2 regions of the Clostridium sp. LS3 genome follow, and region 2 is predicted to be linked to the other one. Evidence: a T-box and tRNA genes for the amino acid it is inferred to sense, from the RefSeq annotation. Region 2 holds a T-box; the other holds one or more tRNA genes.
The links. The T-box of region 2 lies ahead of alaS (alanine--tRNA ligase). A T-box ahead of a tRNA ligase gene usually reads a tRNA of that ligase, here a tRNA-Ala.

Region 1: it has a tRNA-Ala gene. The T-box ahead of alaS (alanine--tRNA ligase) is inferred to sense a tRNA for this amino acid. The anticodon was not compared.

What each region holds. Positions count from the first base shown of each region.
Region 1 is NZ_CM143921.1:214,893-226,056, reverse strand. Features, by position in the region: gene ACZJV1_RS01080 (zinc-binding metallopeptidase family protein) at 1-314, shown strand, start outside; gene ACZJV1_RS01075 (hypothetical protein) at 335-853, opposite strand; gene ACZJV1_RS01070 (magnesium transporter CorA family protein) at 1,139-2,086, shown strand; gene ACZJV1_RS01065 (S66 peptidase family protein) at 2,168-3,088, shown strand; tRNA gene ACZJV1_RS01060 (tRNA-Cys) at 3,123-3,196, opposite strand; tRNA gene ACZJV1_RS01055 (tRNA-Phe) at 3,202-3,277, opposite strand; rRNA gene rrf (5S ribosomal RNA) at 3,285-3,401, opposite strand; rRNA gene ACZJV1_RS01045 (23S ribosomal RNA) at 3,457-6,363, opposite strand; tRNA gene ACZJV1_RS01040 (tRNA-Ile) at 6,483-6,559, opposite strand; tRNA gene ACZJV1_RS01035 (tRNA-Ala) at 6,563-6,638, opposite strand; rRNA gene ACZJV1_RS01030 (16S ribosomal RNA) at 6,743-8,258, opposite strand; gene ACZJV1_RS01025 (DUF5050 domain-containing protein) at 8,755-9,756, shown strand; gene murD (UDP-N-acetylmuramoyl-L-alanine--D-glutamate ligase) at 9,786-11,164, opposite strand, start outside.
Region 2 is NZ_CM143921.1:1,445,425-1,456,588, reverse strand. Features, by position in the region: gene typA (translational GTPase TypA) at 1-514, opposite strand, end outside; gene ACZJV1_RS06715 (ribonuclease J) at 669-2,336, opposite strand; gene ACZJV1_RS06710 (Fur family transcriptional regulator) at 2,403-2,876, opposite strand; gene ACZJV1_RS06705 (DUF1292 domain-containing protein) at 2,911-3,186, opposite strand; gene ruvX (Holliday junction resolvase RuvX) at 3,264-3,680, opposite strand; gene ACZJV1_RS06695 (IreB family regulatory phosphoprotein) at 3,728-3,985, opposite strand; gene alaS (alanine--tRNA ligase) at 4,125-6,764, opposite strand; T-box leader at 6,817-6,991, opposite strand; gene ACZJV1_RS06685 (AI-2E family transporter) at 7,055-8,086, opposite strand; gene ACZJV1_RS06680 (PRC-barrel domain-containing protein) at 8,080-8,562, opposite strand; gene mnmA (tRNA 2-thiouridine(34) synthase MnmA) at 8,655-9,737, opposite strand; gene nifU (Fe-S cluster assembly scaffold protein NifU) at 9,746-10,177, opposite strand; gene nifS (cysteine desulfurase NifS) at 10,161-11,164, opposite strand, start outside.

The DNA.
Region 1 (11,164 bases), 1.2 Mb from region 2:
GAACATTAAATAGGTTATTTAGTCATAATTTAAAAGAAAATGGAATAATAAATATCTCTGGTCCTAGAGATATTTATTCAGGATTAAGTTTAGGTATCGTTAGTAAAAAAGTTCCTTGTATTCATCCATATATATCTATAGTTAATAATGATAATATAAAATATGGAACAAAAGAATTTTGCAATGCTACAATATCTGATTATGCTTTTGAAGAAGCTATGAAAGCAGCCTTGTCATTGTCCTTTACTGGATATGATATTATACTTAATGAAAATCTTCTTTCAGAAGTAAAAAATGAATTCTATAAAAAATAGGCTGTATCCCAGCCTATTTTTTATATTATTTCTCTTCTAATTAATCTACATTTTAATTCACCATGTTTTATTATCCTACTAATAAATTTATCACTTGGTTGAAATTTTATTCTTTCTATATTGTTACCACTTTTATAAACACAATAGTATGATTTTGAAAAAACTCTATTACATAAATACCTTTTAGACCTTCTTAAAAATTGATACTCTTTAGGCATTAATGACTTTTCACCTATGTACAATATATCAGACATCTTTATGCTCTCTAGATTTTTTTCTTCCTTATTCCTTATTAAATTTATTATTAGCTTGTCTGCTATAATAGCATACTTATATGATACTGAGCAGCTTTTAATTTCTTTAATAATTAAAATTATAGTTATTAATACTAAAGCAATATTAACGATATGACCAATGATATGTCTATTATATTTTGATCTCTCTATAGCCTCAGCTAAATATAACATAGCTGTAACTGTAAATAAAACAACTACAATTGCTGGTACTCTTTTTTTAGCAATAATTTCTCTATGCATCATTTCTTTATTAATCCCCCGTTACGACATTACTTCTATTCATTAAAGCAATACTGAGATTATACTAATTATTTAGGTTTTTATCCACATTAAAATTTATTAATTAATGATTATATTTTTATCATTATTTTAATTTGTGTTGAATTATTTAATTCATATGCACTTTTACTATGAATATCTTCAATTATCTATATTATCAAATATTTAAAATAAAAATTTACTTATTATGTTACAAAAACATATATTAATAGTATAATTAGTTTTGTAATCTACTTAAGGAGGTCCTTTATGATACAAATTTATAAAAGTATTATTGAACAAAATCCTTCATTAAAAGTTCTAGATAATTTAGAACCTGGTTGTTGGATTAACATTGTAGCTCCTTCTGATGAAGAATTAATTCTAATTTCAAAAAAGACTGGAGTTCCATTATCATTTTTAAAAGCTCCATTAGACGATGAAGAAACTTCTCGTATAGATATAGAAGATGATTGTTTACTAGTAGTTGTGGATATACCTTTTACTGAAATGGAAGATAATTCTCTTACATATGATACATATCCACTAGCTATAATTCATACAGAAAAACAAATTATCACTGTGTGCTTAAAGAACAGTCGTATATTGACAGATTTTGTAAATGGTAAGGTGAAATCATTTTATTCTTTTAAAAAATCTAGATTTATATTGCAAATATTAAGTAAAATATCAACTGCATATTTAATTTACTTAAGACAAATTGATAAGAAAAGCTTAATGATAGAGAAAAGACTACATAAATCAATGAAAAATAGAGAGCTTATTCAACTACACTCTCTAGAAAAATCTCTAGTTTACTTTTCTACATCACTTAAAGCAAATGAAATTACCTTAGAAAAAATGCTAAAATTAGATATAATGCAAAAATATGAGGAAGATCAAGATGTATTAGAGGATGTTATTATTGAAAATAAGCAGGCTATAGAAATGACAGAGATATACAGTAACATACTTGCAAGTACCATGGACTTTTTCGCTTCAGTTATTTCAAATAACTTAAATATAGTTATGAAGGTTTTAGCCTCTGTTACAATACTAATGGCTATACCAACCGTTATAGGTGGAATATTTGGAATGAACTTTATAAAAATGCCACTTATAAATAATACTTATGGTTTTGAAATAACAATGATTATAACCTTAGTATTAACTTTTGGAACTGCTTACATATTATATAGAAAAGATATGTTTTCTTAAAAATAAAGCTAGCTTTAAGTCACTAGCTTTATTTTTTTATCGTATATTAAGTATATAAATAATTTTAAGCAGGTGTTTTCATTGTCAAAATTAAAACCATTAAATATTTCATCTACAATAGGAATTATAGCCCCAGCATCCCCCGAAGACAGAGAGTTTATAGATGAAAAAATAAGCAACTTTCAAAAACTAGGCTTTAAAATAAAAAAGGGAAAACATTTATATAGCTCTTATGGGTATTTAGCCGGTAACGATAAAGATCGTGCAGAAGATTTAAACTTAATGTTCGCAGATAAAGATATAGACGCAATAGTTTCTCTTAGAGGTGGATATGGTTCCATGCGAATGGCTCCATATTTAGATTTAAAGCTTATAAAAAATAATCCTAAACCCTTTTGTGGATATAGTGATATAACATTACTATTAAACTATTTTGCAAAAGCTTGCAAATTAACTACATTTCATAGCCCAATGATAACTTCAAATTTTAATGATATTATAACAAAAGAGTATTTTATAAAAGTACTTACAAATAAAGCCCCTAAAATTATCTATAACTTAAAAGAAATTTGTTCTGATAATTATTTTGTATGGAATGAAAAAGATTTTGAAGGTAATTTAGTAGGAGGTAATTTATCAATAATTTGCTCAACTATTGGAACACCTTATGAGATAGATTTTAAAGGTAATATTCTTTTTATTGAAGATGTTAATGAAAGTCCTTATTCTGTAGATCGAATGTTATCTCAACTTATCTCTTGTGGAAAACTTCAAAAGGTCTGTGGAATAATATTAGGACATTTTACAGATTGCACTAATAAAGATAGCGATTTTTCTATAAACGATATTATAAAACAAAAATTAGTGCCATTAAATATACCAATCATTGAAAGCTTTCCCCTCGGGCATGATTATCCTAATATAACAATACCAATAGGTTCAAAATTTGAATTTTTATCTAGCAGTAATTTACTTGTGCAAAAAGAATTATTTTTCAAATAAAAAAATCCTACAAATAAAACTTGTAGGATTTTTTTGGAGGCGCCACCCGGATTTGAACCGGGGATAAAGGTTTTGCAGACCTCTGCCTTACCACTTGGCTATAGCGCCATACCTGGTGGCTCGACCAGGAATCGAACCAGGGACACGAGGATTTTCAGTCCTCTGCTCTACCGACTGAGCTATCGAGCCATATATAACCTGGCAACGTTCTACTCTCCCACACAGTTTCCCATGCAGTACCATCGACGCTGTAGAGCTTAACTTTCCTGTTCGGAATGGAAAGGAGTGTTTCCTCTACGCCATCATCACCAGATATCAGAGTGTTCTCTGAAAATTGCACATGAATTATTGCCAAAATCTTTTAATTATTGGTCAAGCCCTCGACCTATTAGTATCAGTCAGCTAAATATGTTACCACACTTACACCTCTGACCTATCAACCTTGTGTTCTTCAAGGGGTCTTACTAGCTTATGCTATGGGAAATCTCATCTTGAGGGGGGCTTCACGCTTAGATGCTTTCAGCGTTTATCCCTTCCCGACTTAGCTACCCAGCCATGCTCTTGGCAGAACAACTGGTGCACCATAGGTCAGTCCATCCCGGTCCTCTCGTACTAAGGACAGCTCCTCTCAAATTTCCTACGCCCGCGACGGATAGGGACCGAACTGTCTCACGACGTTCTGAACCCAGCTCGCGTGCCGCTTTAATGGGCGAACAGCCCAACCCTTGGGACCTACTACAGCCCCAGGATGCGACGAGCCGACATCGAGGTGCCAAACCTCCCCGTCGATGTGGACTCTTGGGGGAGATCAGCCTGTTATCCCCGAGGTAGCTTTTATCCGTTGAGCGATGGCCCTCCCACGAGGTACCACCGGATCACTAAGCCCGACTTTCGTCCCTGCTCCACTTGTGGGTGTCGCAGTCAGGCTCCCTTCTGCCTTTGCACTCTTCGAACGATTTCCGACCGTTCTGAGGGAACCTTTGGGCGCCTCCGTTACTTTTTTGGAGGCGACCGCCCCAGTCAAACTGCCCACCTAACAATGTCCCGTCACCAGATTCATGGCGTCCGGTTAGAATCCCAATACTGTCAGGGTGGTATCCCAAGGATGACTCCACTAAGGCTGACGCCCTAGCTTCTCAGTCTCCCACCTATCCTGTACAGACAATATCGAAACTCAATGCTAAGCTACAGTAAAGCTCTACGGGGTCTTTCCGTCCAATCGCGGGTAGCGAGCATCTTCACTCGCACTACAACTTCGCCGGATTTGCAGTTGAGACAGTGCCCAAGTCATTACGCCATTCGTGCGGGTCAGAACTTACCTGACAAGGAATTTCGCTACCTTAGGACCGTTATAGTTACGGCCGCCGTTTACTGGGGCTTAAGTTCACACCTTCGCTTGCGCTAAGTATTCCCCTTAACCTTCCAGCACCGGGCAGGCGTCAGCCCCTATACATCAGCTTACGCTTTAGCAGAGACCTGTGTTTTTGCTAAACAGTTGCTTGGGCCTATTCTCTGCGGCCTGCTCTCGCAGGCACCCCTTCTCGCGAACTTACGGGGTCAATTTGCCTAGTTCCTTAACTGCAATTCTTCCGATGGCCTTAGGATTCTCTCCTCATCTACCTGTGTCGGTTTGCGGTACGGGCACTACTTCTCTCTCTAGATGCTTTTCTTGGAAGCATGGAATCAGATACTTCGGCCAAATTGGCCTTCCCCATCACACCTCAGAATTGTTAAGACGGATTTTCCTGTCTTAACTCCCTAAATGCTTAGACTAGCATTTCCAATCGCTAGCACATCCTATCCTTCTCCGTCACACCATCGATAATAACGATAATAGTGGTATTGGAATATCAACCAATTGTCCATCACCTACGCCTTTCGGCCTCGGCTTAGGTCCCGACTAACCCTGGGCGGACGAGCCTTCCCCAGGAAACCTTAGATTTTCGGCCTGTAAGATTCTCACTTACATCTCGCTACTAATGCCAACATTCTCACTCGTAATCAGTCCACCGCTCCTTACGGTACGACTTCAGCCCGATTACGACGCTCCTCTACCGCTCAAGTTAAACTTGAACCCGTAGCTTCGGTGGTAAGTTTGAGCCCCGGACATTTTCGGCGCAGGATCTCTCGACTAGTGAGCTATTACGCACTCTTTAAATGAGTGGCTGCTTCTAAGCCAACATCCTAGTTGTCTTAGAAATCCCACATCCTTTACCACTTAACTTACACTTTGGGACCTTAGCTGACGATCTGGGCTTTTTCCCTTTTGACTACGGATCTTATCATTCGCAGTCTGACTGCCGGACTCATAGTATATGGCATTCGGAGTTTGATAAGGTTCGGTAAGCGATATGCCCCCTAGCCCATTCAGTGCTCTACCTCCATTACTCATATCCGACGCTAGCCCTAAAGCTATTTCGAGGAGAACCAGCTATCTCCGAGTTCGATTGGAATTTCTCCGCTATCCACAGCTCATCCCATGCTTTTTCAACAGCAACGTGGTTCGGTCCTCCACGGGGTTTTACCCCCGCTTCAACCTGGCCATGGATAGGTCACCCGGTTTCGGGTCTACGGCATGCAACTAGTCGCCCTATTAAGACTCGGTTTCCCTTCGGCTCCGTACCTTAAGTACTTAACCTTGCTACATACCGTAACTCGTTGGCTCGTTCTACAAAAAGCACGTCATCACCCTCATAAGGGGCTTTGACCGGTTGTAGGCACACGGTTTCAGGTTCTATTTCACTCCCCTCCCGGGGTTCTTTTCACCTTTCCCTCACGGTACTGCTTCACTATCGGTCATCAGGTAGTATTTAGCCTTGGGAGGTGGTCCTCCCTGCTTCCCACAAGGTTTCACGTGTCTCGTGGTACTCTGGATCAGAACTTAGTAATTATAATTTTCATTTACGTGGCTATTACACTCTACGGCACAACTTTCCAGTTGTTTTCAATTAATTATAACTTCCTCTTAATGTTCTGTCCGCAACCCCAGAGATAAATCTCTGGTTTGGGCTCTTTCCCTTTCGCTCGCCGCTACTAAGAAAATCGATTTTTCTTTCTCTTCCTCTAGGTACTTAGATGTTTCAGTTCCCTAGGTTTACCTTTCTGCAGCTATTTATTCACTACAGAATACATGGGGTTTCCCATGTGAGTTCCCTCATTCGGAAATCTTCGGATCACTGGCTATGTGCGCCTACCCGAAGCTTATCGCAGCTTATCACGTCCTTCATCGGCTCCTGATGCCAAGGCATTCACCATGTGCCCTTTGTAGCTTGACCTTTATGGTTTTATAAATTACAAAGTTATTCACAAAGAATATTTTTGGCTTGTTGTCACTTCTCAATTAACGTTGTTAATTAAAGTTGTTTTTTATTCATGTGCAATTTTCAAAGAACAATGGTGGGTCTAAATGGACTCGAACCATCGACCTCACGCTTATCAGGCGTGCGCTCTAACCAGCTGAGCTATAGACCCATGTGGTGGAGGTAAAGGGATTCGAACCCTTGACCCCTTGCGTGCAAGGCAAGTGCTCTCCCAACTGAGCTATACCCCCACATTAATTTTGAGGTAAATCCCTCAAAATTGAACAGAAGTTAAGTTTAAACCTTCTTTTAAACTATACTAGATAAGCTTCTTGCTTACTAGATTTCTCCATAGAAAGGAGGTGATCCAGCCGCAGGTTCTCCTACGGCTACCTTGTTACGACTTCACCCCAATCGCTGACCCTACCTTAGGTCGCTGCCTCCCTTACGGGTTAGCTCACGAACTTTGGGTATTGCCAACTCTCATGGTGTGACGGGCGGTGTGTACAAGGCCCGGGAACGTATTCACCGCGACATTCTGATTCGCGATTACTAGCAACTCCAGCTTCATGTAGGCGAGTTTCAGCCTACAATCCGAACTGAGACAAGTTTTATAGTTTGGCTCCACCTTACGGTATTGCATCTCTTTGTACTTGCCATTGTAGCACGTGTGTAGCCCTAGACATAAGGGGCATGATGATTTGACGTCATCCCCACCTTCCTCCCGGTTAACCCGGGCAGTCTCGCTAGAGTGCTCAACTTAATGGTAGCAACTAACAATAGGGGTTGCGCTCGTTGCGGGACTTAACCCAACATCTCACGACACGAGCTGACGACAACCATGCACCACCTGTCATCCTGTCCCCGAAAGGACTTCCTCGATTAAGAGTAATGCAGGAGATGTCAAGTCTAGGTAAGGTTCTTCGCGTTGCTTCGAATTAAACCACATGCTCCGCTGCTTGTGCGGGCCCCCGTCAATTCCTTTGAGTTTTAATCTTGCGACCGTACTCCCCAGGCGGAATACTTAATGCGTTTGCGGCGGCACAGAGGTCATGACAACCCCTACACCTAGTATTCATCGTTTACGGCGTGGACTACCAGGGTATCTAATCCTGTTTGCTCCCCACGCTTTCGAGCCTCAGCGTCAGTTACAGTCCAGAGAGTCGCCTTCGCCACTGGTGTTCTTCCTAATCTCTACGCATTTCACCGCTACACTAGGAATTCCACTCTCCTCTCCTGCACTCTAGACTTCCAGTTTGAAATGCAGCACCCAAGTTGAGCCCGGGTATTTCACATCTCACTTAAAAATCCGCCTACGCTCCCTTTACGCCCAGTAAATCCGGACAACGCTCGCCACCTACGTATTACCGCGGCTGCTGGCACGTAGTTAGCCGTGGCTTCCTCCTCAGGTACCGTCATTATCGTCCCTGAAGACAGAGCTTTACGATCCGAAGACCTTCATCACTCACGCGGCGTTGCTGCATCAGGGTTTCCCCCATTGTGCAATATTCCCCACTGCTGCCTCCCGTAGGAGTCTGGGCCGTATCTCAGTCCCAATGTGGCCGATCACCCTCTCAGGTCGGCTACGCATCGTCGCCTTGGTGAGCCGTTACCTCACCAACTAGCTAATGCGCCGCGGGCCCATCTTATAGCGGATTGCTCCTTTAATTGCTTCTTCATGCGAAAAAGCAATGTTATGCGGTATTAATCTTCCTTTCGGAAGGCTATTCCCCTCTATAAGGCAGGTTGCCCACGTGTTACTCACCCGTCCGCCGCTAGGTTTGCTTCCGAAGAAACTCCCCTCGCTCGACTTGCATGTGTTAGGCACGCCGCCAGCGTTCGTCCTGAGCCAGGATCAAACTCTCAATAAAAAGTTTAATCTCTTTGCTCAAATTACTTTGAGTCTTAATTTTAAGACATCTAAAAGAATTGCTGGTTTTTTACTTAACTTATATTCTGTTCAATTTTCAAAGATCTAACTTTTGCCGTCTCAACGACTGCTTAATAATAATAACATTTCATTAATTAATTGTCAACATTTTTTTGTTTTCAATTTTTCTTATTATTTATTGTCTGCTTTTCGCTCCCGACGACGTTATTTATATTATCACGATTATGATTTTATTCAAATATAAAACAATCTTATTTGTTGATTTTATTTTTATTATTCTACTAATTTCTAACTTATTCTTTCTTTTTTATATAATGATACACCAGGTAAAGTTAACTTATATACCTATAAATTTAAACTGTTTTACGCTATTTTTTATCAAAATTTTCTATATTTTCATAGTTTTGTTTTACTTAATTATAATTTTAATTTAATATATTATTATAAAGATATTAATCGACTATTAGGAGGTCTATATGATAAGAAGGATATTTTATTTTTTAATTATATCAACATTATTTTTTACAGGTTGTACTAGTGATAATAAAGAAACCAAAGCAACCCAAAACAACGCTTCATTGTCAACATCTTTTAAGAAAAATGTAGATGCAAGCAAAAGCATTATTCTCTCTGGTAAAACCTTAAGCTATAACAAATATGCCTATATAGGTAATTTACTATTTTTCCCTGATACAAATAACAATAATAAACTTTCAGTAGCTCAACTCTCAGAGAATAGCGTAAGTATAACAAAAGATATAATAATAGATTCATTTGATTACTCAGTAGATTCTTTAGCTTCAGATAATACTACATTATATTTTTCATCAACATCTAAGGATCACGGGCTTTATAAATTAGATTATGAAAAAAAGGATATAGTAAAAATTAATAATGATTCACCTAAAGGAATAGTCTACCAAAACGGAAAGTTATATTATATTGATTTAAATACTAATAATATGTACTCATATGATATTAAATCTAAGTCTAAAACTATCTTATCAAACAATAAAGCAGGAAATTTTATTTTAAATAGTAATAATATATTTTATAAAAATTTAGATGATAACTCTAAATTATATTGTTTAGTAATAGATAATAATAATGGTAAAGATAATAATTTAAAATTAACTGATATGCCTGTAGATAGTTTTATAACTTATAATAACGAAATATTATTTATAAATACCTCTGATAATAATTCTCTATATTCTTTAAATCTTTCAAATAAAGAAATAAAGAAAGTTTTAAATATTAATGCTAGTAACTTGAAACAACTAGAGAATAAAATTTATTTTATTAATAATGATGACCCAAATTCAATCTATACTATTACACAAGCTACACAAAACGATAAATTTGAATATAACAAATTATTTTCAGATTTCACAAATGAATATTTTCCTACTGAAAAAGGAATTTTTATAGAACCAGCATCTAATTTACAAGAAATAAAAATTCTTTATTCAACCTAAAAAATAAAAGGCTATACAGCCTTTTATTTTTATTTTAGTTGATTTACAATTTCTTTAAACCTATTTCCTCTTACTTCAAAGTTAGCAAACATATCAAAAGATGCACATGCAGGTGAAAGTGTCACAACATCTCCATTATTAGATAAATCTTTTGCTTTAAGTACAGCTTCCTCTAATGAACTTACTATTGTTATAGGAATTTCAATTCCTTTTTCTTTTTTAAGCTTTTCAAAAGACTCTTTTATTTTATCCTTAGTTACTCCTAATAATATTAATTCCTTTATATAAGGATACCCTTCTTCTGCTAAAGGCTCAAAGGGAATATGTTTATCATACCCTCCAGCTATTAAAATAACTTTCTTTTCAAAAGCAAATAATCCTGCTAAGGTTCTTGTTGGGCTTGAAGCTATAGAATCATTATAATACTTAACTCCATCTAGTTCTCTAACAAACTCGCATCTATGTTCAACTCCACCAAAGGTTTCAGCAACTTTTTTCATAACATCTATAGATACATCATCTTTCGTTGCTAAAAAAGCAGCTAAATAGTTTTCTATATTGTGGATACCCTTAATTATTATATTATGCTTTTTACATACTTCTTTGTTATTTAAATATAGTATACTATCTTTAAAATATGTGCCATTTTCAACTTCTCTCTTAGAGCTAAACTCTCTAACCTCTCCCCTAGCCTCAGATGTGAAACTATGAGTTATTTCATTTTCTTTATTTAAAACTAAAACTCCACTTTTTTCTTGATACAAGAATATATTTTTCTTTGCATCTATATATTCTTGCATATCTAAATGCATATCAAGGTGATTAGGTGCTAAATTAGTTACTACAGCAACATCTATAGGTGTGTTCATAGTCATAAGTTGAAAACTAGATAACTCTAAAACAACTTTATCATCTTCTTTTATTTCTTCTATGTTAGAAAATAAAGGTGTACCTATGTTTCCTCCAATCCAAGTTTTATACCCTGCTTCTTTTAGAAGCCTAGATATAATTGTTGTTGTTGTTGTTTTACCATCACTTCCTGTTATGCCATATACTTTTCCTTTGCAATATCTAACGAACTCTTCCATTTCTGATGTTATATATGCACCTTCGTTTTTTACTTTTAGCAAAGCATCACAATCTATTCTCATTGATGGAGTCTTAAATACAACATCGAACCCTGATAATTTATCTAAGTATCCTTCACCTAGTTCTAAAGCAACAGATAATTCATTAAACTCTTTTGCTATATCAACTAATTCTTCTCTATTTTTTTTATCAAATGCAGTTACTTTTGCTCCAAGCTTAACCAAAAATCTTATAAGTGGTATATTGCTCACTCCAATACCAACAACAGCAACATTTTTGTCTTTTATAAACTCTTTGAATTCACTAAATTGTTTTTTCA
Region 2 (11,164 bases):
TTGCTGATGCATATATTATTTGGAAATCCAATTGTTCATCATCTGCACCAAGTTCTAAGAATAATTCGAATACTTCATCAATTACTTCTTCTGGTCTTGCATTTGGTTTGTCTATTTTATTTATAACAACTATAGGTTGTAACCCTAGTTCTAATGCCTTCTTTAAAACGAATTTAGTTTGCGGCATTGGTCCTTCATAAGAGTCAACTACTAATAAAACAGAATCAACCATTTTAAGTACACGTTCAACTTCGCCACCAAAATCAGCATGTCCTGGAGTATCTACTACATTTATTTTTACTCCATTATACATAATAGCTGTGTTTTTTGAAAGAATTGTAATTCCTCTTTCCTTTTCTAAGTCATTTGAATCCATAACTCTTTCTTCTACTTTTTCGTTGCTTCTAAAAACATGGCTTTCTTTTAATAATGCATCCACCAATGTAGTTTTACCATGGTCAACGTGAGCTATTATAGCTATATTTCTTATATCATCTCTACTTATTAATTTCATTTGATTTCCTCCAGTATATATTTTTATAATGTAAACCTATAACTTATTTTTCCCAAAATAAAATTGGATACACTGGTATCCAATTTTAAATAAAAATTTATTTTAGACTATAATATATTCTAAGATTATTATTCTAAAATGTCAATATCACAGATTATATTTCCATGATTATTGGTAATATCATAGGCTTTCTTTTTGTTTTTTCATAAAGGTAACTTCTAAGCTCATCTCTTACTTTAGACTTTAAGCTTGCCCAATCAGTTATGTTATTTTCCTCACATTCCCTTAGTGCATTCTTAACTATTTCTTTAGCCTCGTCCATTAATCCTTCTGATTCCCTAACATAAACAAATCCCCTAGATATTATATCTGGACCTGCAATAACTGAATTATTTTCTCTTGATAAAGTTACTACAACAGTTAATATTCCATCTTGAGATAAGTGTTTTCTATCTCTTAGAACTATGTTTCCAACATCTCCAACACCTAATCCATCAACAAAAATTTGCCCTGAAATAACTGAACCATTTTTTCTTATACTACTTCTGTTTACTTCTATAACTCCACCATTTTCTGGTATAAGGACATTGTTTTCTGGCATACCTAATGATATAGCTAATTCTCCATGTTGTTTTAAATGTCTATATTCACCATGAATAGGTATGAAAAATTTAGGTCTTACTAAAGATTGCATTAACTTTAGTTCTTCTTGACATGCATGCCCAGATACATGAATTTCTGCTAAAGATTTGTATATAACTTCAGCACCTTTTTGGAATAATTGATTTATAACCTTTGAAACTAACTTTTCATTTCCAGGTATAGGTGTTGCTGAAATTATTACAGTATCTCCTTCAACTATATTTACTTTTCTATGCTCTGAATTTGCCATTCTTGTAAGGGCTGACATTGGTTCCCCTTGACTTCCTGTAGTAATAATAACAACTTGATTATTATTATATTTATTAATTTGATCTATGCTTACTAGAACATCTTTTTCAAATTCCAAATATCCAAGCTCTGCTGCTACTGCAACTATATTTTCCATACTTCTTCCTGAAACTGCAACTTTTCTTCCATACATACTAGCAGCATCAATTATTTGCTGTATTCTATGAACATTAGATGCAAAAGTAGCAACTATTACTCTCCCCTTTGCCTTTGAAAATAGTCTTGCAAAACTTTCACCTACTACTTTTTCAGACATAGTATAGCCCGGCTTTTCAACATTAGTTGAGTCAGCCATCATAGCTAAAACTCCTTTTCTACCAATCTCAGCAAATCTTGCAAAATCCATTGGTTCTCCATCTATTGGGGTGTAGTCTATTTTAAAATCTCCTGTGTGTAGAACTACTCCAAGTGGAGTGTGTATTGCTATTGCTACTGAATCTGCAATAGAGTGGTTAGTCTTTATAAACTCCACTGATACAGAGTTTAATTTAATTACATCTCTTGGCTTTACTCTTATTAGTTCTGTTGAACTTAACAATCCGTGCTCTTTAAGCTTTGTTTCAACAATTCCAAGTGTTAACTTTGTTCCATATACAGGTACATTTAATTGTTTTAAAACATATGGTAATGCTCCTATATGGTCCTCATGTCCGTGAGTTAAAAATATTCCTCTTACTTTATCTTTGTTTTTTAATAAATAATTAACATCTGGTATTACTAAATCAATACCGAACATATCTTCTTCTGGGAATTTTAGGCCACAATCTATAACTACTATATCATTTTTATACTCAATTACAGTTATGTTTTTACCTATTTCATTTATCCCACCTAAAGGAATAATCTTAACTTTTGCCTTTTCGTTTTTCAATATGTCCCCTCCTTCTTCTTAAAATATGTATTACAAAGGTTGTCATCTCCTTAGAGAGGAGTTCCTTTATTTATCCTGCTTATAATTCATCTCTTTTTGGCATTTTCTACAAACACCAAAGAATTTAACACTATGATCTAAGATTTTGAATCCATATGATCTCTCAACTTCTTCTTCAAGCTCATCTAAAAGATCATCTTGAACTTCTATAACACCCTTACATTCATTACAAACTAAGTGATGATGTCTATGACCTTCATCCTTGCGAACTAATTCATATCTGCTACAACCATCATTTAAGTCTAGTTTGCATATAACACCTAATTCTTCTAATAAAATAATCGTTCTATATACAGTAGCTAAACCAATTTCCGGACAACTTTTTTTAACTTCATCATAAATTTCTTCTGCAGTTAAATGTTCTCCTTCTTTATCTATAATAGTATCAACTATAGCTCTTCTTTGAGGAGTTAACTTATACCCTTTTTGTTTTAAATCTTCTTTTAGAACATTAAAATCTATACTATTTGATTGTTCCACAGACAACACCCCTTTCTTTATTTCTAGTTAGCTTTTATTCTTCATCGGCAAAAATAGTATCATAAGCTTCTTGAACTGCCGCTAATTCAACTTCATCATCTATAGGTATTAAAAGATCATCTCCATCTTCATCTACTCCTACCCTTAATGCAAATATATCATCCTCAGTATAATCATTATCATATACTATGACATATTCACTCTTTTCTTCTGTATCAGGATTTACCATATCAAAAAATGCAACAACATTTAACTTTACTAAATTTCCATCCTCATCATATAATTCCAATTGTTTCAAATCTTTATCCATTAAATTTCTCTCCTTTTTATAATTGTAATTTTTAGATTATAGGTTGTCAATAATAATTTTCAATTGGGAATCAAATATTATTTCATACTGAGTCTATCTAAGTACCCTTGCAATATGTACGTAGCAGCTATTTTATCAACTATTTTCTTCCTTTTTCCCCTTGATAAATCAGCCTCTAGCATAGCTTTATGTGCAGCTACTGTAGTCAATCTTTCATCCCACATCTCAACTTTTATTCCAGTAGATTCTTTTATAACTTCTGAAAGTTCTAATACTCTTTCTCCAGATTCTCCTATGGTGCCATTCATATTTTTAGGCAACCCTATAACTATAGTTTCTACTGAATATTCTTTACATAACTTTTTAACTTCTTCTATGTCTTGCTCTTTTTTAGTTCTTCTTATTGTAGTGATCCCTTGAGCAGTCCATCCTAATGGATCACTTATAGCAACACCTATAGTTTTAGATCCAACATCTAAACCAAGTATCCTCATATTTATCTCCTTAAACACTAAAGAGTGCCCGATTAAACGGGCACTCTTTATTTTATTTCTAAATAAGATTTTATAACTTCCTCAAGAATTTCATCTCTTTCAAGTTTTCTTAGTAAAGCTCTTGCTCCGTTGTAGCTTGTAATGTAAGAAGGGTCCCCTGAAATAAGATATCCAACCAATTGGTTTATCGGATTATAACCTTTCTCCTGTAACGCATTGTAAACATCTGTTAGTATTGATTTTGTTAAATCTTCTTTGTTGATGTTTAAGTTAAATTGCATTGTTTGATCTAAGTTATTATTCATATAACTGCTGCTAATTGCAGCTCACCCCCTTACTTATATTTAGTTAATAGTATCCCTAGTAATAGTATTTCACATTTTTAAAATTCTATTCACTGATTTTACTTAATTTAATTATACTCCATATAATTATAAAAGTACACTATTTTACTAAAGATTCTATTACTGAATATGTTTTTTCTATTGCAGATTTAATATTTTCAGGATTCTTACCACCAGCTTGAGCCATATCTGGTCTTCCTCCACCGCCTCCGCCAACAACTGCTGCAACTTCTTTAATTATCTTTCCACAATGGATTCCTTTTTCTAGTACATCCTTTGTAGCCATAGATATTACATTAACCTTTCCACTTACATTACTTAATAAAACAACTACTCCACTTGAAAGCTTGCTTCTCATTTTATCCCCTAGGTCTCTTAAGGCATTTCCATCTATTCCTTCTAGTCCATAAGCTACAACCTTAACTCCCTTTACTTCTTTAACTGAAGCTAAAATATCATCCTCAATTCCTGATGTTAATTTACTCTTAAGTTCTAAAATTTCTTTTTCCTTTTCTTTAATTTCTGCACCTTGTGAAGCTATCTTTCTGAGTACATCTTTTTCATTGCATTTCAATGCACTACATGCTTCTTTTAAAAGTCTTTGCTTTTCTTCCATATATTTTATAGCATTTAGTCCAGTTACAGCTTCTATTCTTCTTATTCCTGCTGCAACACCAATTTCAGCTATTATTTTAAACAATCCAATTTCTCCTGAGTTATGAACGTGAGTACCTCCACAAAGCTCCTTTGAGAATTCTCCAACACTTACAACCCTAACTTTATCACCATATTTATCATCAAATAAAGCCATTGCACCTGATTCTCTTGCTTCATCTAAAGTCATAAGATTCGTATCTACTACAAATACTTCCATTATCTTTTTATTAACTAACTCTTCAACCTTTTCTATTTCTTCTTCTGTTAACCCTTGGAAATGTGCAAAGTCAAATCTTAATCTTTCATCATCCACATAAGAACCTGCTTGATTAACATGCTTTCCTACAATTTGTTTTAAAGCTTCATGTAACATATGTGTAGCTGTATGGTTCTTTGCTATATTATTTCTTCTTAAGATATCTATTTTAAGTTTTGCTTCTTCATTAAACTTTATTGTACCATCTACAACATTAACATAATGAATAGTTTTTCCACCAACATTTTTCTTTGTGTCATAAACATATGCTTCCCCTGAAGCTGTTTTAATAACTCCCTTATCTCCTACTTGGCCACCCATTTCAGCATAGAAAGGAGTTTTTTCAGTAACTATATATCCTTTTTCTCCATTGGATAATTCACCCACAAAATTATTGTCATCAGCTAAAACTAATATATTTGATTTTTCTTCAATATTACCATAGCCTATAAACTCTGTGTCTATAGATGCATCAATTTTATTTATTGGATTCTCATCACTTCCCATATATGATGATTCACCTCTTGCACTTCTAGCCCTTTGTCTTTGCTCATCCATTTCTTTTCTAAATGCTTCTTGGTCAACATTCATTCCCTTTTCTTCTAATATTTCTTCTGTTAATTCTATAGGGAATCCATAAGTATCATATAGCTTAAATGCCTTTTCACCTTTTAATGTTTTTTCGTTAGAAGATTCCATTTCTTCTATATAATCATTTAAAATATTCATTCCTGAATCTATAGTTTCATTAAATCTTTCCTCTTCTAAAGAAACTATTCTTTCTATATATTCTTTATTTTCTAAAAGAATTGGATAAGCACGGCTATAATTTTCAACTACTGATTCAACTATTTCAGTTAAGAATAAATTCTTTATTCCAAGCAGCCTTCCATGTCTTGCAGCTCTTCTTAAAAGTCTTCTTAATACATATCCTCTACCTTCATTACTTGGTTGAACCCCATCGGAAATAAGCATAGTTACTGATTTAACATGGTCTGTAATTATTCTTAAAGAAATATCCTTAAGCTTATCTTCTCCATATTTCACACCTGAAAGTTCTGATACTTTTTGTAGTATATTTTTAACTGTATCTATTTCAAATATATTATCTACACCTTGCATTATTGTTGCTATTCTTTCAAGTCCCATTCCTGTATCTATATTAGGATTTGCAAGTTTATTATAACTTCCTTCTTCATTCCTATCGAATTGAGTGAATACAAGATTCCAAAACTCAACTACTCTATCTTCGTCACTAGCCCTTACAAATTCATCTACATTTGTAATTACTCCTTCACCTCTATCATAGTGAATTTCTGTACAAGGTCCACATGGTCCTACTCCTATTTCCCAGAAGTTATCATCTTTTCCAAGTCTAAATATTCTCTTTGGATCTACATCTGTTTTCTTGCACCATATATCAAAAGCTTCATCATCTTCTAAATATATAGTTACATATAATTTATCTTTTGGAATTTGAAGAGTTTCAGTTATAAACTCCCATGCCCAAGGAATAATTTCTTCTTTAAAATAATCTCCAAAAGAAAAGTTTCCAAGCATTTCGAAAAATGTTCCATGTCTTGATGTTTTACCTACGTTTTCTATATCACCTGTTCTTATACACTTTTGACAAGTTGTTATTCTTTTCCTTGGTGGCTCTTGTAATCCAGTAAAATATGGCTTAAGTGGTGCCATACCTGCATTTATCAATAATAATGATTTATCATTTTTAGGGACTAGAGGGAAACTCTCTAATCTTAAATGATCTTTTGATTCAAAAAAGCTTAAATAAGCTTCTCTTAATTCGTTTGTTCCCATGAATTTCATAGCTATTACCTCCAAATTTGCTTTATATAATAAAAAAAGTTTCCATCCCTAAAAAAGGGACGAAAACATAAATTCCGCGGTGCCACCCTAATTATGTATTAAAAAAATACATCACTTAGATAATATAGCTCCAAGATAGCTTCAATATATAATGTAAGAAGTTTTCAGCATCCACTTCCTCTCTGCATACATAAACTATATTTACTCATTCTTTTCAACGCTAAATATTAAATTTTCTTATATTTCAATGAAATTATAGTTTATTTATTAAAATATGTCAATTATTTTATTTAAAACAAATAATTATTAATATCATCATATATAACCTTTATTATAACCCCTATTGGAACTGCAACTATCATACCTACAAAACCACCTAACTTCTCCCCTACTAAAAGAAGTATTATTATAATTATAGGATGCATATTAGTACTATCTCCAGTTATTTTAGGAGACAATATATTTCCTTCTATTTGTTGAATTATAAACACAGCAATAAGTGTCCACAGAGCCTTATTAGGTGATTCCATTAAAGCTACAAATATAGCCGGAACTCCACCAATTATTGGGCCAAAATAAGGTATTATATTTAGTACACCATTAAAGATTCCAAGTATTAAGGCAAATTTCACTCCTATAATCATGAGAACTGCAAAGGTTAAAACTCCAATTATTCCCGATAACAACAACTGACTTATTATGTATCTCGCTAGAACTTTATCTATATGACTAATAAGCTTTTTAGTTATTATTCTTTTTTCTGTAGGTAATATTAATAAAAGTTTATTATAAATTAAATCTCCATCTACTAAAAAATAATATGTAACTATAGGTATAATGGCGAGAGAAATTAAACTTTCAAAACACATAAATAACTTCTCAAGGAAATTGCCAGCGAGATTGCTAAAAAATATATTTACTTCCTCACTTATTTTAAAATATAGTGTTTGAAAAAATGATATATCATTTAAATGCATCTTATAAGCCAAACTTTCAATATATTCATCAATATTATCTAATATGTATCCAATATTATAACTTTCTCTTATTAATGAAGGTATTACTATATATGAAATTAAACATAAGCTTAATAATATTATTAATATAATTGAAATTGATGATATTTTTTTGCTTATATTAAATTTCTCACTTATACTATCTCTCATAGGTTTTAGAGCATAAGCTAAAATAAAGCTAATAAAAACAATATTTACTATACTATTTATTGTATTTATTTTTATATATAAAATTAGGATTATTATAAAAGATAAGATTATTAAAATTGGATTTATCACTTTTTTATATTTTTTATAACTCAGCATGTTTTTCTCTTACGAGGCAAGCTTTGAAGCCTAACCTCATCACTACCATAATATAAAATAAAATCTTCCCCTAATACACAATTTTTTAAAAGCAATATTTCCTTACCCTTTATTATCCTATCAAATATTCCAGAACTCATTATTAATCCTTTTATAGAAAAATCATTTTTTTCTATAATTAAATCCTCTAAAATCCCTCTCATAACATTATTTTTATCTTTTATATCAATATCTTTTATTGATTTAAATGATAATCCCTCTTTTTCACTTAACTCTTTTACAATCATAACTTCTTCTAAAGAAATTATATCATCAACCTTTACAAAATTCTTTTTGCTAAATAAAAAGTAGTTAGATATAAAAAAACCTTTTATTTCACCATTGTAAAAATCGATATAAATATCATCTACTATCCCTAAGTACTTCCCCCTTATATTATAAACCTTTAACAAATAGAAATCCTTGGTCTTTAACATAGTTAATCTCCTTTCTATAAAACAATAACTATATTATCCCCCAAAGAACAAAAAAAATTCTCATTGATCATCTATGAGAATTTTTATTTTATTTATAGAATTTTTTCTATTATTCCACCACCAACAACTATATTTCCATCATAAAATACAACTGATTGACCTTTAGTAATTGCTCTTTGTTTATCTTTAAAAGAAACTTTAACTCTACCATTAGGAAGTGGTGAAATTGTAGCTTCTGCTGGTTTTGCTTGATATCTTACCTTAGAAGAAACCTTTATTTCTTCATTTAAAGTATCAAATGGAATAAAGTTAACATCCTTAGCAACTAAGTCTGTCTTAAACACATCTTCTTCTGGCCCTATAACAACTTCATTAGTTCTTGGATTTATATCTGTAACAAAAACAGGAGTACCTAAAGATAAACCTAACCCTTTCCTTTGGCCTATTGTATAATAAACTATCCCCTTATGCTTACCAAGTACATTACCATTTTTATCAACAAAATTCCCTTGTTGTATTTCATTAGGTCTAACTAGTGTAATATACTTACCATGATTATTATCAGGTATAAAACATATTTCTTCACTATCTTTTTTATTGTGAACAGCAAGACCAATTTCTTTAGCTATTTCCCTTATTTTATCTTTAGTATAATCTCCACAAGGCATTAATGTTTGACTTAATTGTTCTTGAGTAAAGTTATATAAAGCATATGTTTGATCCTTTTTATCATCATCAGCCTTTATTAAAAAATATCTACCATCTTCATTTTTTTCTATTTTAGCATAATGTCCTGTAGCTACATAATCAGCTCCAATACCTTTAGATCTTCTTAAAAATTCATCAAACTTTATATGTTTATTACAAGCTATGCACGGATTTGGTGTCTTTCCTTCCATGTATTCTTGAACAAAATAATCTATAACTTTTTCTTTAAAGGAATCCTTAAAATTTAGAACATAAAAAGGGATTCCTAATTTGTCAGCAACTCTTCTAGCATCTTCTACTGATGAAAGTGAACAACATCCACCTTCTCTTTCAATATAATCTTCAGATTCATCATCAAAATGTTTCATTGTCACGCCTATTACATCGTAACCTTGTTCTTTTAAAAGGTATGCAGCAACAGAGCTATCTACTCCACCACTCATACCTACAACAACTTTCTTTTTCATACTGTTACCTATTCATGACCGTGAACATGATCATGTATATCATCATGCTCTTCAAAATCCCAAAGCTCTAAACCTGAATTTTTTCTATAATCATTAATTGCCTTATGAATTGCTTCTTCTGCTAATACTGAGCAATGCATTTTTACAGGTGGAAGTCCATCTAAAGCTTCTGCAACTGCTTTATTAGATAATTTCCAAGCTTCTTCTACAGTCCTTCCTTTAATTAATTCTGTTGCCATTGATGATGAAGCAATAGCTGATCCACACCCAAATGTTTTGAACTTAACATCTTTAACTATATTTTCTTCAATTTTTAAATAAACCTTCATTATATCTCCACATTTAGCGTTTCCAACTTCCCCTACTCCATTTGCATCTTCAATTTCCCCTACATTTCTTGGATTTCTAAAATGATCCATTACCTTATCGCTGTACATCATAATATTTTTCTCCCTTCTTTAAAAAGTCTTCCCATAATGGAGACATATTTCTAAGTCTTTCTATAATAGGTGGAACAACTTCTAATACATAATCTACATCTTCCTCTGTTGAAGCATCACCTAATGTTAATCTTAAAGATCCATGAGCTAACTCATGAGGTAAACCTATTGCTAATAACACGTGAGATGGATCAAGTGATCCTGAAGTACATGCACTACCACTTGATGCACATACCCCTTCAAAATCTAAAGATAGAAGTATTGATTCACCTTCTATAAATTCAAAAGTTATATTAGCATTACCTGGCAATCTTTTATCACCTTTAGGTCCATTTAATCTTGTATGAGGCACCTTTAATAATCCCTCTATTAATTTATCTCTAAGTGCAGTTAATTTCCTATTATGTTCTTCTAAACTCTCTGTTGAAAGTTCTATAGCCTTTCCAAGACCAACTATTGAAGATGTATTTTCAGTACCTGCCCTTCTAGCTCTTTCTTGGCCACCGCCATGAATTAAATTATCTATTCTTACACCTTTTCTTATATAAAGTGCACCCGTTCCCTTAGGTCCATAAATCTTATGTCCTGCTAATGATAATAAATCTATATTCATTTCTTTAACATCTACAGGAATATTTCCAATTGCTTGAACTGCATCTGTATGGAATAATACTTTTCTTCCTCTACAAATTTCACCTATTTCTTTAACAGGTTGAATTGTTCCAATTTCATTGTTTGCAAACATAATTGAAACTAATATAGTTTTATCAGTTATAGCATTTTCTAATTCTTGTAAATTTATAAATCCCTCTTCATCAACATTTAAATATGTTACTTCAAATCCATTTTTTTCTAAATACTCACAAGTGTGAAGTACTGCATGATGCTCAACCTTAGTAGTTATAATATGATTTCCTTTTTTTCTATGGGCTGATGCTATTCCCTTAATAGCCCAGTTGTCTGCTTCTGATCCACCCCCTGTAAAAT